One region of the Leptolyngbya sp. 7M genome, then DNA from elsewhere that is predicted to be linked to it. Evidence: riboswitches for the same ligand, from Rfam matches in the RefSeq annotation. Region 1 holds a riboswitch; the other holds the start of a gene.
The links. Region 1 has a riboswitch for cobalamin ahead of JVX88_RS24850 (hypothetical protein). Riboswitches for the same ligand answer to the same signal wherever they lie in the genome.

Region 1 (7,864 bases):
GACATAGCCTAACTGATAACGCGACAGTCGTTCGATGCCCCCCAGATGAATAATTCTCTTGCCGTTAGCCAAGGCTAGAAAAATTCCCTGAGCTGCATCCATACCGCTGACTGGATTGCGAATTTCGTCGGTGAATAAATTAAGTGATTGTCCGGCTCGCAGCGTTTTGATCCAGGGTTGGATGAAACTACTAGCCGTGGGAGCAGCGCCAATTAGTTCACTGTCTGCTCAGGCTCCTCCTGTAAAGAGTCATGATTGGAGTGAGGATGGCATATCTGCTGTTAGATCGTGGGGATGCTTCTGTATGGATGCATTTCTCGTTCAGGTGACCTCATCGTTGTTTGAGTTCCTGCTCATTGCTTTGTTGTTTCTGTCTGGGAGTCATGGCCTCATCTACTGAAAACTCTTCTGTCAAACAGCTGGCTATTCGTGGTGCACTCTGGACAATTGTTGGCTTTGGTGCTGGCAATATTGTCCGTTTTATCAGTAACCTGATCCTGACTCGTCTGTTGGCACCGGATCTGTTTGGCCTGATGGCGCTAGTCTATGCCTTCATCACCGGCTTGCACATGTTCTCGGATGTGGGTATTGGTGTCAGCATTATTCAAAATAAGCGAGGTGATGAGCGGGAATTTCTGAACACAGCCTGGACGATCCAGGTGATTCGCGGTGTTTTAATCTGGGTTGGCTGTTTTTTCCTGGCTCACTTAGTTGCTTTCGTCTATAAGGATCCACGCTTCCTGTGGCTGCTGCCCGTGGTAGGGCTAAATACGGTGATTACTGGTTTCACCTTCACGGCCATCTTCAGCTTAAACCGCCATCTCTCCATTAAAGAAGTTGCGCTATTTGAACTCTCAGGACAAATCGTCGGCATTGTTGTCATGATTACCTGGGCCTTTTTCCACCGTTCAGTTTGGGCACTGGTGGCTGGGGGGATTGCATCTAGCATCTATCAAGTATGGATGAGCTTCCGCCTCAGCAAGGGGAAACCGAATCGCTTTGCCTGGGATAAATCTGCGGCCCGTGAACTGATCTCCTTTGGAGCCTGGATCTTTTTAACCACCGCCATTACCTTTTTGGGTGAGCAAGCCGATCGGTTAATTTTGGGTAAAGTCCTGATCCAGGATCTGGGTGAAACGGCTGGGCTAACGCTGCTGGGGGTTTATGGAATTGCCCTCACCTTTGCTGAACTACCTCGTGCAGTGACCAGTGCTCTCAACGGCAAGGTAATGATGCCTGCGTTCTCCAAAATCATCGATCAGCCTCGGTCTGAGGTACGGACCAAAGTAGGGCGCAAACGCAAGTATATTCTAATCTTGATGGCGCTGGTTGTGGCTCTAATGGTCTGCCTAGGCGATGGCATCATCAAAACGCTGTATGATAGCCGCTACAGTCAAGCTGCTTGGATGTTGCCAATTCTAGTTCTAGGATTGTGGCCCCGTTTAATGTGTAATACCAATGAAGCGCTCCTATTCGCCATTGGTAGACCTCAATACACAGCTGGAGCCAATTTCACCCGATTTGTTTGTACATCCGTTGGGATTTATGTGGGATACACCCTGTTCGGAATGCCGGGAGCGGTTGTAGGAGTGGCGCTCAATGACCTTTTCTACCATCTGGTGATCAACTGGGGACTGTGGCGTGAAGGATTAGGCAATATCAAGCAAGACATTTTAGCTAGCGGAATTTTGTTTGCTGTCTTAGCAATCTTGCTGAGTATCCGTCAGGCTCTGGGTTTTGGCCTGCCTATCGACACCATGTTCTAAACAATTCTAAGCTGCTGGATTTGGATCACTGGACATAACTGCTAACCCGTCTACAATAAAACATGATCTTCAGCTCAATGTTGCTTATTGTTACGGGTACTGCTTGAATCAAGATCAACTCTGATCTGCACTACACGTGTTCTATTAACAAATCCTACTGGCAAAGCTGTATTTGAGAAGCATAGTTTGAAGCATGGTTTTCAGTTTCTGACTCCGGTTGACTAGCGCGATGGTTTAGCATGAGAATTACTTTTGTTCTTCCAGATGCAGGAATTGCTGGCGGTATTCGCGTTGTGGCAACGATCTACAGCTGAGCGGCCTTCTGTGTCCAAATCGAGTTCCTCTCGGCGTACCGTTTCATCAGCTTCAACCATATCCTGCTCCACCACTTTCTTGACCCGAACTTCCTCACGCACAAATGCCTCTTTCCGCACCTCAGGAGTTTCCTCGTAGACTTCCATCCGAGCAACTTCCCCCTCCTGGAAGGCATCGGCTGCATTAGACACCGCGCCAGATGTTGGAGTAGTCCGCTCAATCACGACGCGCTCTTTTTCAATTGGGACCGCGACACGAGCTGTTTCGGTTTCGACATGTTTGCCGGCAGAGATCTCCCCAGTCTTCTGGCGCTGCTTGTTGGCAACCAGGCGTTCCTCATAGAGTTTGAGCGACTGGTGATTCTGCTCATTCAAATGATAGAGACCTGGATCGCGGTCATAGCTGTAGGTATTGCGGTCGTAGGCTGTCGTGCTTGGCGCAGTTGCCGTGTTCATCACGTTCGGACGATAGGTACCTCTGACCTGTTCCTCATAGTCGTAATCAACCTTATCCAATTCATCGAAATTCGGCAGATCTTGGACTTGCTGCTTCGTCAAACCCTTGACATTAATGCGGCGATCGCTGTAGCTAATGTTTGCCAAACCGATGGGTAGCAGCACCTTCTTGCCGAAGATCCAAAAGCCTGTATCTACTACCAGATAGCGAATTCGCCCAGTCTGATCATCAACCAGAATATCGTCAATTGAACCGACCTTTTCGTCAGCTTGTGTGTAAACATCAAAACCTTTTATGTCCGACCGACCATCCGTGTCAGCGTCGCGGTGCTCAGGATAAAAATCGGCTAGCTTTACTAGAGGCATATCTCATTATTCCTTGCAATTCATCATTGTTTCCCATAGTAAGGAGCGGCTAAGCTAGAACATCTTACTATCGGATGAAATGTCAGAAACGGAGCAAATCCAATCAAGCGTGCAGCTATGGCAATCATCTGTAGAAAATTAAACATGAGGATGTATTGGGGTAAATCAGATTAGCTCAGGCTATTGAACAAATCAGCAATTAAATCTTTGTCAAGAGAACTTTGACAATCAAGCTTTGACAATCAAACCTTCACTCAAACCTTCACTAGGTGATACAAGTTTATTAATAGAAGTCCTCGTATAGAACAATACATTTTAATGCATTAAATTAATTGCTCAATACACTGAATGGTTATACTTCTCCTCCATTAGATAGAGAAAGCAAAAGCATGTAGTCATTAAACTGAGGTGGAAGTAAATATATAGGCATGGCGTAAAGAATTGGAGAAGTACAGTGTTTAGGCTTTTTGATCGTGCATTGACCAGTAAAGCTCTATTAATTCCAGGTTTAATCGCTGGATCGGTAGCTGGAGCCGCTACAATTCTACCTCTCTGCGACCGCGTTCTTGCTGCTCCGGATCAAGCTGCCCCTAGTCAAAATCAGACAGCTCCCTTTCCAGATATTCAAAACCATTGGGCGCAGCCCTTTATCGAAACTTTGGCCGCACAGGATATTATTGCCGGTTATCTAGATGGCACCTTCCGACCAGAAAATCCGGTAGCACGAGATGAGTTTGCAGCAATGGTTCGACAGTCCTTTAATCAAGAGTCAGAACGACAACTGGAAAGCGGTAGTGTCTACGAGGATGTACCAACCGATTACTGGGCAGCCCCAGCCATTGAAGAAGCTGCCGAAATGGGGTTTATGCAGGGTTATCCGGACGGTACGTTTCGGCCTGATGATTCTATTTCCAGAGTCGAAGCTATTTCCACTTTAGCGAGCAATTTGAATTTAGCAGCTTCAGTTCCCAGTAGGGCCGAGGCCACTCAAGCCCCAGCCAACACGCCCCAAGCCACTACTGTCATTGCCACCGCCGCCAAACAAAGCATCATTGCCTGACCCCCCGTTCAGGATGTCGTTCTGGTTGCCACCAAACAGGTTGTCGTTGCCTGAATCACCTCTAGCATCTATCTGAGGCATAGGGTTATTGCTAACACTCAGTAAGTCATCGCCTGCTCCGCCAGAGAAGTTGATTTTAGACAGTGAGGTTTCGCCAAGTCTGCCAATAAACAGAGTGTCTCTGCCTTCGACACCAGCAATATTAATGGTTTCGACCTCAAAAATGTTCAGTGTGATCGGAACCAGATTGGTGCGGCTGAGGCGTACACTGTCATTTCCAGCACCTTGCTCTAGGGTTAAGGTGTCACCTGCTTTAGCAGAGCCTACGAACTCGACCGTATCACTTCCTGCGCCACCGAGCATCACATCACTGCCATCACCATCGATCCAGAACATGCGGTCGTTGCCATCGCCAGCAAACATGCGGTCGTCTCCGCGATTACCAGCCAAAAAGTCATCACCCTCGCCGCCGATTAAGATATCAATCCCGTCACCCCCGTTGAGGGAATCGTTCCCACCTAAACCACTTAAGGTATCATCGCCTGTCAACCCGTTGATGATATCTCTTTCAGCAACTCCTGAACGATCACCAGTAATATTGTCGTTTAAGTCCGATCCATTAATGAGAGCCATCGTTCGTTCGTCCTTTTTAAAATAAATCAGTGATTTTGTTTGCGTTTGATTGAAAAATTACTTTATTCTTATTCGAAAATAGTCAATTGAATGAATCTTTTGTCTTTACTTCGAATCAAGCTTTTGTTCAACCATGAATCTAATCTAGGATTTAAAGTTGAAGTTGCCAGTAAGCGAAAGTTAGAAAATTACAAATATACTTTAAAGTAGAAAGATATACCACTCTTGGGTACGTTCCAATCTCAAAAAGAAAACTCTGATCCCGCAGATAAATTCTGGCAAGATCAGAGGACATCAAGGAGACACAAACTAAAGTTGTTTAGGAGACGTTCAGATTACATTTTTATAATGCATCTAAACAAAGACGAACTGGTTTCTATTATTGAGATTGAGCGTACCACTGCCAACATCCTGCACAATCGCAATCAGCTCATCGGGTGCAAACAGATTCGGACGCGGCCTGAAAATTCCCACATCTTGAGCAACTGTACCTCGACTGAGTGGACCGCGAGGATCAAGATCCCGAATTACATACTCATTTGGTGCTCCAACCAGTTGAATTATATCCAGACCGGAAACGAAATCTACAATGTGGGCGAAATCGCTGACGCCATCCATGCCTGTCCTGATGTCGTTGCCGCCGTCAAAGTCATTATTGCCATCGTCATAAAAAACTCGCGCCCGACCACCAGCCCGATCGCCTAAGACGAATCGATCTCTTGCTGCACCACCGATCAGAGTATCGATCTCACCACGCCCCGGATTGACAAAGTCGCCCGAATTCACACCTAGCAAAACGTCATTGCCATTGTTGCCGAACAGATTGTCGCTGCCTGCGCCGCCCTCCATCGTATCGCTCTGATTGCCTGCTAGTAGATTATCGTTGCCAAAATCACCAAAGATATTCATCGTGGCCCTACCGTTATCCCGCGCATCCAGGAAGTCGTTGCCAGATCCACCAGAGAAGCGAATCGAAGAAACCCCAGAGCCGATTAAACTACCCACCGTGAGGGTATCATTGCCTTCAACACCGTTAATTTCAAACCGTTCGACGGTATCAACCTTCAGCGTAACCGGGCCCAAGTTGGTGCGTCGGAGAAACACAGTATCGCTAGTCAGATCGTGAGTCAGGGTGAGGATGTCGCCGTTGGGACGATTAGCTGCAAAAGCGCCTGTGAATAGGTGAAACAGGCCCTGACCGGGTATGGCAATGCTGGCAAGCAGGAGGTGCAGCAAGCCGTAGCCCGAGAGTTGAATCTTGATAAAAATTCCCCGTCCCGATGATGCGGCTGATGGGTTAGCCCTAGCGCTGGCAGCTTGGTTTCAAAGTTAGTTCCCAAAGCTGGCTGATATGCCATTCAGTCTCATTAATCTAAGATAGTGGGCTGTTAAGCATTGGGTGTGTTAATCTGCAAATAGCCTATTGGTTCTGGTGGGGAGCAGCCATCAGACGTAAGGGGGAAAGCTCGGTGCAAATCCGACACTGTCCCGCAACTGTAAGCGATGCGAGATGGATGATTTTTGATTAGCTGCATCAGCGCGATCCAAAATCTATTCTCGATTTGAAATCGTAAGTCAGGATGCTCGCCAATAGCGCCAACGCACTTCGGTGTATTGATCTAATGCATTGATTCAATACGTCAAGTGGTTCGTTTCCTGTTGTTTTTCATCTGCGAGGTACGGATGATGGTGAACTTGGCTCTCCTAGAATTAATTAGTTGTAAACGCTCTGATTTAGATCTGCATCAGCTTCCAGTCTCTGTTGATAAGCAGCATAGAATTGTAATTAGAGCATGGTATAGAAATTGAGGCATCTGCTGGACACGTGACTAGAATTAGGGCTTGAGCGTACGGAGAAACTCGCGAAAGAACGTGCGACGTGCGACGTATGTTATGTGCAAAGAACGATACGAGAAACAGGAATTCTCGTTCTTTAGAGATAGAGTGAACGCAGAAAATCTGGCATGGGAGAGCAAGCATGCAATACAGCAATGGTGTCTGGCCTGGGTATGTCAGTCACTGGCAAGGTTCGTTTATTCGACAAAATATTTTAATCATTGGATACATAGCTTGGAATGAATACTTGAATGCTGGACGGGGTATGGTGGTCTGTGAGATCATAGACGCTCTTCATCCAGCTATTGACTGGAGCCTTGATCTGGTAGCGTTTAGACCGGCTTTTATTCCTCGGTGCCGAGCTGCAAACTACTTACGCAGACTGGATCTGGAGGAAGACGTGGTTGATGCTCTGCTGGAGACAATCGAAACCTATGATCCCATGCGAGCAATTGTGGCTCTGGTCAATGGCAATGATGAAGTAGATTGCAGTCTGCTGCAAAATCTGAAGATTTCTCCTGTAGACTGCTGCGAACAAGTGTTGCGTCGCTGGCCAGAGTTTCAACCTGGTTTAATGCCTCCGAGGCGAATAGCGTAAGAACCAACTGAGCGTTAGCCCGGCTGAGTCGATGGTTGAATGGTCTGTTGTAGTGCTAGTTCCCCAGCGGCAAGTCGCTTAGTTTCAGTGGATGAATTTGATCAAAAGTGATCAGATGGTAATGCAGGGTGCAGTGAAGGAAGTTAGAGAACATTCCTATACCGCTTTCAACTCAAGTGATTGGCTTCGTCGATCGGGGTTGCGGTTTGTTACAAACGTCGTATGAATTGAGGTTAAACCATGACTGCTGCAGTTCCCGCAAAACCAAAATATAATTGGAGTAATATTATCGTTCACACTGTACTTCATTTAACGTCATTGCTGGCATTCTTTCCTCAATTTTTTAGCTGGACAGGAGTGGCTGTGGCATTGTTACTCTATTGGATCACAGGAGCACTAGGCGTTACTCTCGGATGGCATCGCCTCGTGGCTCACCGTAGCTTCAAAGTTCCGAAATGGTTAGAGTACATTCTTGTTTTCTGTGGCACCCTATCCTTGCAAAAGGGACCAATCTGGTGGATTGGTTTGCATCGTCATCATCACCTGTACTCCGATCAGCCCACCGATCATCATGACTCTCGTAAAGGCTTCTGGTGGAGTCACACAATTCGCGATAAACAGCGCCGAGTCGCTAAAATCTTGCGTCAACTGGATGCCGCTGAAGAAAGTCTGCGAGCGCTAGGACTTTCATCCTCGTGGGAAACCGAAGATTTGCGCGACCAGCTGATGGACGAGATTCGACTATGGTGGCGGACCGATGAGCTGCACCAGTTTAAGCCCACGGTTTTGGACGAGGTAGACTACGCGCTGCACTATTTCCATGAGGTCTTATTTG
Region 2 (7,864 bases), 1.7 Mb from region 1:
TGATACGTATCACAGGCGTTGGGTGTTCGCAATCAGGTTACTTTATTGATCAACTCGTCAAGGTTGATGTCCAGAACCGAAACGCTCAGATCTGGCATCAATCTGACTGTTATCCTGGTGAACCCGTGTTTGTAGCAGTCCCCGATGCGGCAACCGAGGATGAAGGAGTGATTTTATCAGTTGGACTAGACAGCCAAACTCAGAACTCGTTCCTGTTAATCTTGAATGCTCACTCTTGGGATGAAATGGCGCGGGTCCAGTTGCCTTATCACCTGCCGTTCGATTTTCACGGTCAGTATTTTGATCCGATTGCGTCGTCTTGGTCCTACCTGCATCGATAGGCTTGACGAGTCGATTAAGCGCTGATTCCCAATTCCTGTTCTACCCGCAGTAGATTTTGAATCCGAGCTTCTGTAGACGGATGGGTAGCAAATAGGTTGGCCAAAAACTGACCGGAAAACGGATTGATGATCAACAGCGGTTCAAAAGCTGGATTTGCCTGCATCGGCATTTGACGAGCACCCGCTTCTAGCCGCTGTAAGGCTCTGGCTAAAGCGCGGGGATTTCCAGTCAAACGGGCTGCTCCCGCATCGGCCTCAAACTCCCGCGTCCGTGAAATCGCCATTTGAATTACGGAAGCCGCCAACGGAGCCAGGATGATCGCAAACAACATGCCAAACGGATTGCCGCCCTCCCGATTTCGTCCTCCGCCAAACATCATGCCGAACTGCATCACCTGGGCCAGATAGGAAATCGCTCCAGCCACGGTCGCAGCTACGGCCTGGGTTAGGGTATCGCGATTTTTGATGTGGCTCAGTTCATGGGCAATCACGGCTTCGAGTTCATCGGCTGGCAGTAGGTTGACAATGCCCTGCGTCACGGCCACGGCAGCATTTTGCGGATTGCGTCCGGTAGCGAAGGCGTTGGCTCCCATGGATGGCACCACATATAGACGCGGCATCGGTAGACCAGCCCGTTGGGATAGGCGCTCCACCATTGCATACAGTTCGGGCGCTTGTGCCTGACTCAGTGGCTGAGCACGATAGGCCGCCAAAGCAATTTTGTCTGAAGAGTACCAGGAGACGAAATTGGTCACTGCTGCGATGATCAACCCAATCAGCGCACCGCTGGATCCCCCGATCCAGTAGCCCAGTGCAATCAGCAGCCCACTCAGTAACCCTAATAGCGCAACGGTTTTAGCTTGATTCATATACCGATAACCCCAGTGAATACCGTATTAAACTATCCAGATGCGGCAAATTGATAGTTATCTGAATTGTATCGGCTATGGCCTGAATACAACAGTGAAACGCACGATCCTGGTAGTACGGATTTGCTTACCTGCTGTGGCTGAATTGGTCTTTTTCTGGGCTTGATCTTTTTCTGGGCTTGATCTTGTTCTGGGCTTGGTCTAGTTGCTAACAGCTTCAATGTACTGACTGTCCATCAGAAACGCGCCTTTGGCAAACCGCACGCCCCAAAACCCACCCGGACGCCGATCTAGCACCACTCCCTCTTCGCCCAATTGAATCACGTTGGGTGGACGCAGCATCGGCATCGGTTCAGCCGTTTTGACATAGGCAGGCAGCGCAATCACTCGCACCCGATCGCCCACATTAAATTCTTTAGCATCAGTCATAGTGAAAGGTTTGAGTTTTGAGTTAGGTCAATGAGGAGGTCAGTGAACCAAACTGGTTAGCACCTACATTCAGATCCTACAACGCTTACAAAAATGCTCACAAATGTCTCGGTGGCAGACAGAGCGAAGTACGCCACATGCCAACTCAAAACTCAAAACTTTTCTTACGGTTTCTTACGGTACTTGCCAGATGCGTTGATGATATTGCTCTGGCTCAGCGTAGGGGTCGCTGGCTGGATGGTCATGACTGTGCGCGTGGTCATGACTGTGGGCATGGTGATCACCATGAGAAGGGCCGTGGCTGTGGGAGTGCGGGCTATCGGAGTGGTCGTGGTGATGCGCATGGTCGTGCGCGTGGTCATGATGGTGATGGCCACCCTGACCAACGGCAGCTAGACGGAACTTGCACATTTCGCAGTTCATCTGCACCTGCCCAAGCTGGGTTTCGATTTCGCGTTCCCGCAATACCTGAAATAGCTGGGGATGCAGCCCCATTTCCGGTAGGTAAACCATTGAGATGTCTGGGTATAACTCCTGCTGCTCTGCTGTAATCATGAAGATTTTCTTGACGAGCGCTCCTGTAAACAGGAAGTAGGGCAGGACAATAATTCGCTTTGGTTCGTATAGCCGAGCGCGACGGAAACCTTCCTCCAATCGGGGGTGGGTAATCCCTATAAAACAGGTTTCCACAGTGTGGTAGCCGCTGCCTTCCCAGAGCATACGCGCCATTTTGAACACATCGCCATTGGCATCCGGATCGCTGGAACCACGCCCCACAAACAGCAGCACCGTATCTTGCCGGCCGATGCCTCTAGGGTTCCACTCTGGGCGGTCTAATTCCTCCAGCCGCGTGCGCCACAGGTCTAATAAGGCAGGAGTGATGCCAAAGTGGCGACCATAGTGAAATTTCACTTGTGGATGGCGCAGGCGGGCGCGATCTAGTTCGTTCGTAACATCAAACTTGTTATGGCGAGCCGCGAACAGCAGAATTGGCAGTGCCGATAAATCGGTGTAGCCCAGCTCAACGCATTGGTCAACTCCCTGCTGAATCGTGGGTTCGGTTAGCTCCAAGAAGCAGGGAATTACCGGACGGGACGAATCGAGCGCTTGATAGGCGGTGGCAAAATCGAGCAGACCTTGACGTCCTTCTAGATCCCGACTCCCGTGCCCAATCAACAGGACAGGACGCTGGAGCGGCAGTGGTGGCAGGATCACCGATTGACTCGATGCTGGCATGAACGGCAAGGTGTCAGCTGGGGAGACCTGAATCAAATGATTACTATTGGTAAAAGTCATGGAGAGAGCGGACTCCTTCCCTGTGCGACGCAGGAAATAGAGTGAAAAAGCAGCAAGACGGTGTTCTGGCTTAAAAAAGTTTTGAGTTTTAAGTTTTGAATGACTAAACTTAGAACTTAAAACTTAGAACCTAAAACTTTTCTCACAGTTGCGGCACAGCGTTGGCATTACACCAAACTTTCCCGCTCAAGCTACTGTTCACGTTTGCTCCGCTATCTTATCTCATCGCCTGTAGCTAAACATACCTGGGGAGGGGATACTTACCAGCGGATATTGGTTTTGGAGCGGCTCGACGGTGGTAAGGTTGGCCGAACGGACGGCTGAGGAAAAGCTTGAAACTGAGGCGGAGTGGACGGAGCACCATCCGAAAGGATGCGAGCAATCACCGGTGATGGCAATTCAGCCTGGTCTGCCTTCGCCTACGCAAACTATGGGCTGTTACTCGCTACCCAAGGGGATACGCAAACCGCCTATCGCTTTGGCCAGTTAGCGATTCAGTTGTTGGAGCAACTCGATGCCACAACCCTGAAGCCGAAAACCTTTACGATTGTCTATGGGATGATCACGCACTGGCAGCAACTCCTATCCGGTTCGCTTGGGCCGCTTTTGGAGGCGTATCACAATGGTCTGGCAGTGGGGGATATTGAGTATGCCGCCTATTGCATTCTGCACCACAACGAGTATGCCTACTTTTGCGGGCAAGAACTGAATCAGCTCGCAGGACAATTCGCGACCTACAGTGCGGCATTGACTCAAATCAAGCAAATTAACACACTGACCTATCACGAAATTTATCGACAGGCTGTATTAAACTTGCTGGAATCGCCAGAGAATCCGGCTCATTTGGTCGGAGAGGCGTATGATGAAACATCCTCGTTGCTGTTGCATCAACAGGCGGATGATCGGTACGCGATCTATCAGGTTTATTTCAATAAACTGATTATCAGCTACTTGTTTGGGGAAATTCAGCAGGCCGTTCACTATGCAACAATAGCCGAGCAATATATTGACGGTGTGACGGGCTTGTATTTCATTCCGGCATTTTATTTCTACGATTCACTGGCTAGATTGGCGAGTTATCCTGATGCAACCGCACTGGAGCAGTCCGCAATTTTAGAAAAAGTGCAGAGTAACCAGGCAAAGATGCAGCAATGGGCAAACGCCGCACCGATGAATTTTCTGCACAAAGTCCATCTGATTGCCGCAGAACAATATCGCGTTTTGGGACAACCAACGCTGGCAATAGAGCATTATGATCAGGCGATTGCGGGTGCAGCCACTCATGCCTATTACCAGGAAGAAGCGCTAGCCAATGAACTTGCGGGCAAATTCTACCTGGAATGGGGCAAAGCCAAGATCGCTCAGGTCTATTTGACCGATGCTTACTACGCCTATGTTCGCTGGGGCGCCAAGACAAAAGTAGTCCGACTGGAGCAAGACTATCCCACCCTGCTGATCACGGCACCGCAGCCTGAACGAATGCCGCTTAGACGAGTTACCCTCAGCTCTACCGGCTCTAGTTCTGCCTACAACAGCCTGGGTGGTTCTAAAGCATTAGATTGGACTACCGTGATTAAGGCATCTCAAGCCCTTTCCAGCGAAATTCAACTCGATCAACTGTTATCTAAGTTGATGGGGGTGGTGATTGAAAATGCTGGAGCACAGAAGAGCGTGCTGATGTTGCGCCAAGACGAGCAGTGGGTGGTTGCCGCTCAGTCGGGGGATCAGGTTGCACCAACGTTACGATCGGCTATGGCAGTGGAATCCAGTCAAGTGGTGCCAGAATCGATGCTGAATTATGTGGCTCGCACCGCCGAAACGCTGATTATCGATGATGTTCGCATCGAAGCCCCTTTCTCCGCCGATCCCTATGTCCTGGCCCACCAACCCAAGAGCGCTTTGTGTACACCGATTCATAACCAGGGCCGGTTGATTGGCATTCTGTATCTGGAAAATAATTTGACTCCGGGAGCCTTTACGAGCGATCAGGTAGAGGTACTGCAACTGCTGATGGCACAGGCCGCGATCTCGTTGCAAAACGCTTTACTCTACAACACACTGGAACAGAAAGTTGAACAGCGGACCCAGGAGTTACACAACAAGAACCAACATCTGACGGAAACATTGGAGAAATTGCAATCGACCCAAATTCAGTTAATTCAAGCTGAAAAAATGTCATCGCTGGGCAAGATGGTGGCGGGTATTGCGCATGAAATTAATAACCCCGTCAACTTTATTTACGGCAATGTTAACCATGCTGAGACCTATTTTCAGGACCTATTCGAGCTGATTGCCCTCTACCAAACTCACTATCCCCAGCCAGTAGCTGCGATTCAAGCCAAACTTGAAACCACGGGGTTGAGCTTCTTACAGGAGGATACCCAGAAGTTAATCCACTCAATGAAGGTAGGGTCTGATCGGATTCGAAAGATTGTCCTCTCCTTACGAAACTTCTCGCGCTTGGATGAAGCCGAGATGAAACCTGTGAATATCCATGAGGGAATTGAAAGCACGCTGCTGATTTTGCAGCATCACTTGAAAGCCAAAGTTGATCGCCCAGAGATTGTTCTTGTTAAAGAATATGGAGACTTGCCCGAAGTTACCTGCTATGCGAGTCAGCTCAATCAAGTGTTCATGAATATTCTCAGCAATGCAATCGATGCTGTGGAGAACTCTCCAACGCCAACAATTCGGGTTCAGACCAAGCTTGTGAATGGTATGCACGGCAAGGAAGTCATGGTTTGCATTGCGGATAACGGCACGGGAATGTCAAAAGAGGTGCAACAACGGTTGTATGATCCCTTTTTCACCACAAAGCCGGTAGGTAAAGGAACTGGGCTGGGAATGTCGATCTGCTATGCAATCGTGGAACAGCACAACGGACGCATCGAGGTTAATTCTGAACTTGGCAAAGGAACGGAGTTCGTAATTGTAATTCCATTGACCACGATACCTGCTTCGTCGCAGGACAGCCCGGCGTTGCAGCTATCTTCTTGACTTTCTCAGATGCATTCTCATCTAGATATTAACCATTGTTATCTAAAATGGCGCATGCCTTGACAATCTGTATATTACTTCAACAGAATGATGATATGCAGTTTGGTGCCATGCAGCAGAGCGGATAGCAGAGAGAAAATAGCAGAGAGAAAAAATAGTAGAAAGAAAAGATGACCACTTCACTACCTGACCGATTAGACCGGATCGAGCGAATCTTGGAACAACTGGTTGAACGAACTAACGACAATACGCAGCAGCTTGGCATCACAATGCAGGCGGTCGATCGAATGGCAAATGTGCAGATGCAGGTTCTGGAAGCATTTGCTCAAATGCAAGCCACCATTGCCGAAATACAATCTGAAGTTAGAGGCTTGCAAAGCGAAAATCGCCGCATCTTGGAACGTTTAGAAAATTAAGGACAATAGATACCCCTCCGCTAGGGGAATGAGCGAAATTGCTTTAAAACTGCCGCCGCGAGAAGATAAACGTCGCAATAGCTAGCAACAGTGCAGTGTAAATCATTCCATATGCCGCGTGGCCAGCTAGCTCTAGGGGTGAAGGCATCAGCTCTATGCCGTAGACCGCCTGATTTTTCCAGTCGAGTCGGGCCAAGTCAGGCAGAATCAGGTAGAGTGCTTGCGTCACCTGAGACAGTGCTGTATCTTTAGCCAGATTGCCCAATGTCAGCAGATCGCGGCTCAGGTGTCCCATCGCGACCAAAGAATCGATCCTTATCTTCAGGCTCAAACTTTTTTAATCCTTTATAGGGTGACGTAATAATCAACGGCTGTGTTTTAATCTGCTCAGCCGCAATTTGAATAATTCTAGTTTGATTGAGGGTAACAAACTGTCCCTGAATAACATTGAAAATGTTATCATCTCCTTGCACTCGAACATCGTCAACAGACTGTCGCTGCTCGTTCTGCTGGTCGTTCTGTTGATTAGCCGGATTGCCTGGATTCATGCTATCCTCTGATTGTGCTGTGATTATGTCAATCTACAGTAAACTCACGCTAGCTTTTCCAATCGCTTCACTATTTGCGTCACCAGACTAACCAACGACGACACTTGACCTAATCCTTGCTTGAGCGCATCAACCACCTCGTTCACAAAGCCCTGATCAGGGTTTGGCTTTTGTAGTTCATTTTGAAGCATAGTAATTTTTGCCTCATTATCCCTTTTAGCGAACGTACTGAGGATATCTGTAATCGCGATCTCTTGCTTGAGTTTTATTAACAAGTCCAATGCGGCCTGCAAGTCACGATTGCCGCTACTGCCGCTGCTTTGGTCCAAGCTAACATGGCTCCCTGCCTGGATCACATTAAACGGGTTATGATTGCCGCTGATTGTGACATTGCCAATCGATTGCGACTGTTGAGCACGAGGTTGCGGTTCAGCCATTTGACTCGGTTGAGTTGGTGTAGTTGTTGCAAACCCTAGCGGATCAGACCCCTCGATTCGATTCAGTAATTTTGGCGTGGTAGACTCGTTGCTGCCTGCTAGCTCCAATGCAGTACAGGCATACTCGTAGGCAGATTGAAAGGATTCCCCTTCTACTAACGCTTGATAGAATTTAGCTGCAAACTGAATCGCGGCCCGATCGCCGATCACGCTGCTCATGCCAACTACACAATCAATTTGCTGGTGAATTGCCTCAGCTTGAACTTGGGAATAGCAAGCATTTAGCACCACACACTTGATCGTGCTTCTGCCCCATTGAAACAGACGGCTCAACGCTGCGGTAGCAACCAACTGCATCATGCCGGCCTCATTTTCTAGAACTAACCCATCCCCACCCGCTCCATGGCCTGAGAAATGTACAATATTAGGCTTGTGTTTCAATATGGCTTTCGACAAATCCTCGACCCGCACCGCCCCCTCACTGATCAACTCGACCCGATCGCGGTAGGTTGCTCGTTCTAGCTCAGCTTT

Region 2: linked by a shared signal. The riboswitch ahead of JVX88_RS15285 (sirohydrochlorin chelatase) and the one ahead of JVX88_RS24850 (hypothetical protein) in region 1 are both predicted to bind cobalamin.

What each region holds. Positions count from the first base shown of each region.
Region 1 is NZ_CP070897.1:4,814,720-4,822,583, reverse strand. Features, by position in the region: gene JVX88_RS24885 (sugar nucleotide-binding protein) at 1-183, opposite strand, end outside; gene JVX88_RS24880 (oligosaccharide flippase family protein) at 384-1,766, shown strand; gene JVX88_RS24875 (DUF2382 domain-containing protein) at 1,988-2,902, opposite strand; gene JVX88_RS24870 (S-layer homology domain-containing protein) at 3,357-3,962, shown strand; gene JVX88_RS24865 (calcium-binding protein) at 3,864-4,595, opposite strand; gene JVX88_RS43285 (hypothetical protein) at 4,950-5,831, opposite strand; cobalamin riboswitch at 6,003-6,202, shown strand; gene JVX88_RS24850 (hypothetical protein) at 6,574-7,029, shown strand; gene JVX88_RS24845 (phosphoenolpyruvate carboxylase) at 7,393-7,864, shown strand, end outside.
Region 2 is NZ_CP070897.1:3,094,541-3,102,404, reverse strand. Features, by position in the region: gene JVX88_RS15300 (carotenoid oxygenase family protein) at 1-341, shown strand, start outside; gene JVX88_RS15305 (cupin domain-containing protein) at 1-49, shown strand, start outside; gene JVX88_RS15295 (M48 family metalloprotease) at 356-1,210, opposite strand; gene sipA (regulatory protein SipA) at 1,412-1,639, opposite strand; gene JVX88_RS15285 (sirohydrochlorin chelatase) at 1,814-2,935, opposite strand; cobalamin riboswitch at 2,972-3,164, opposite strand; gene JVX88_RS15280 (ATP-binding protein) at 3,308-5,932, shown strand; gene JVX88_RS15275 (hypothetical protein) at 6,103-6,348, shown strand; gene JVX88_RS15270 (hypothetical protein) at 6,392-6,679, opposite strand; gene JVX88_RS15265 (CHAT domain-containing protein) at 6,941-7,864, opposite strand, start outside.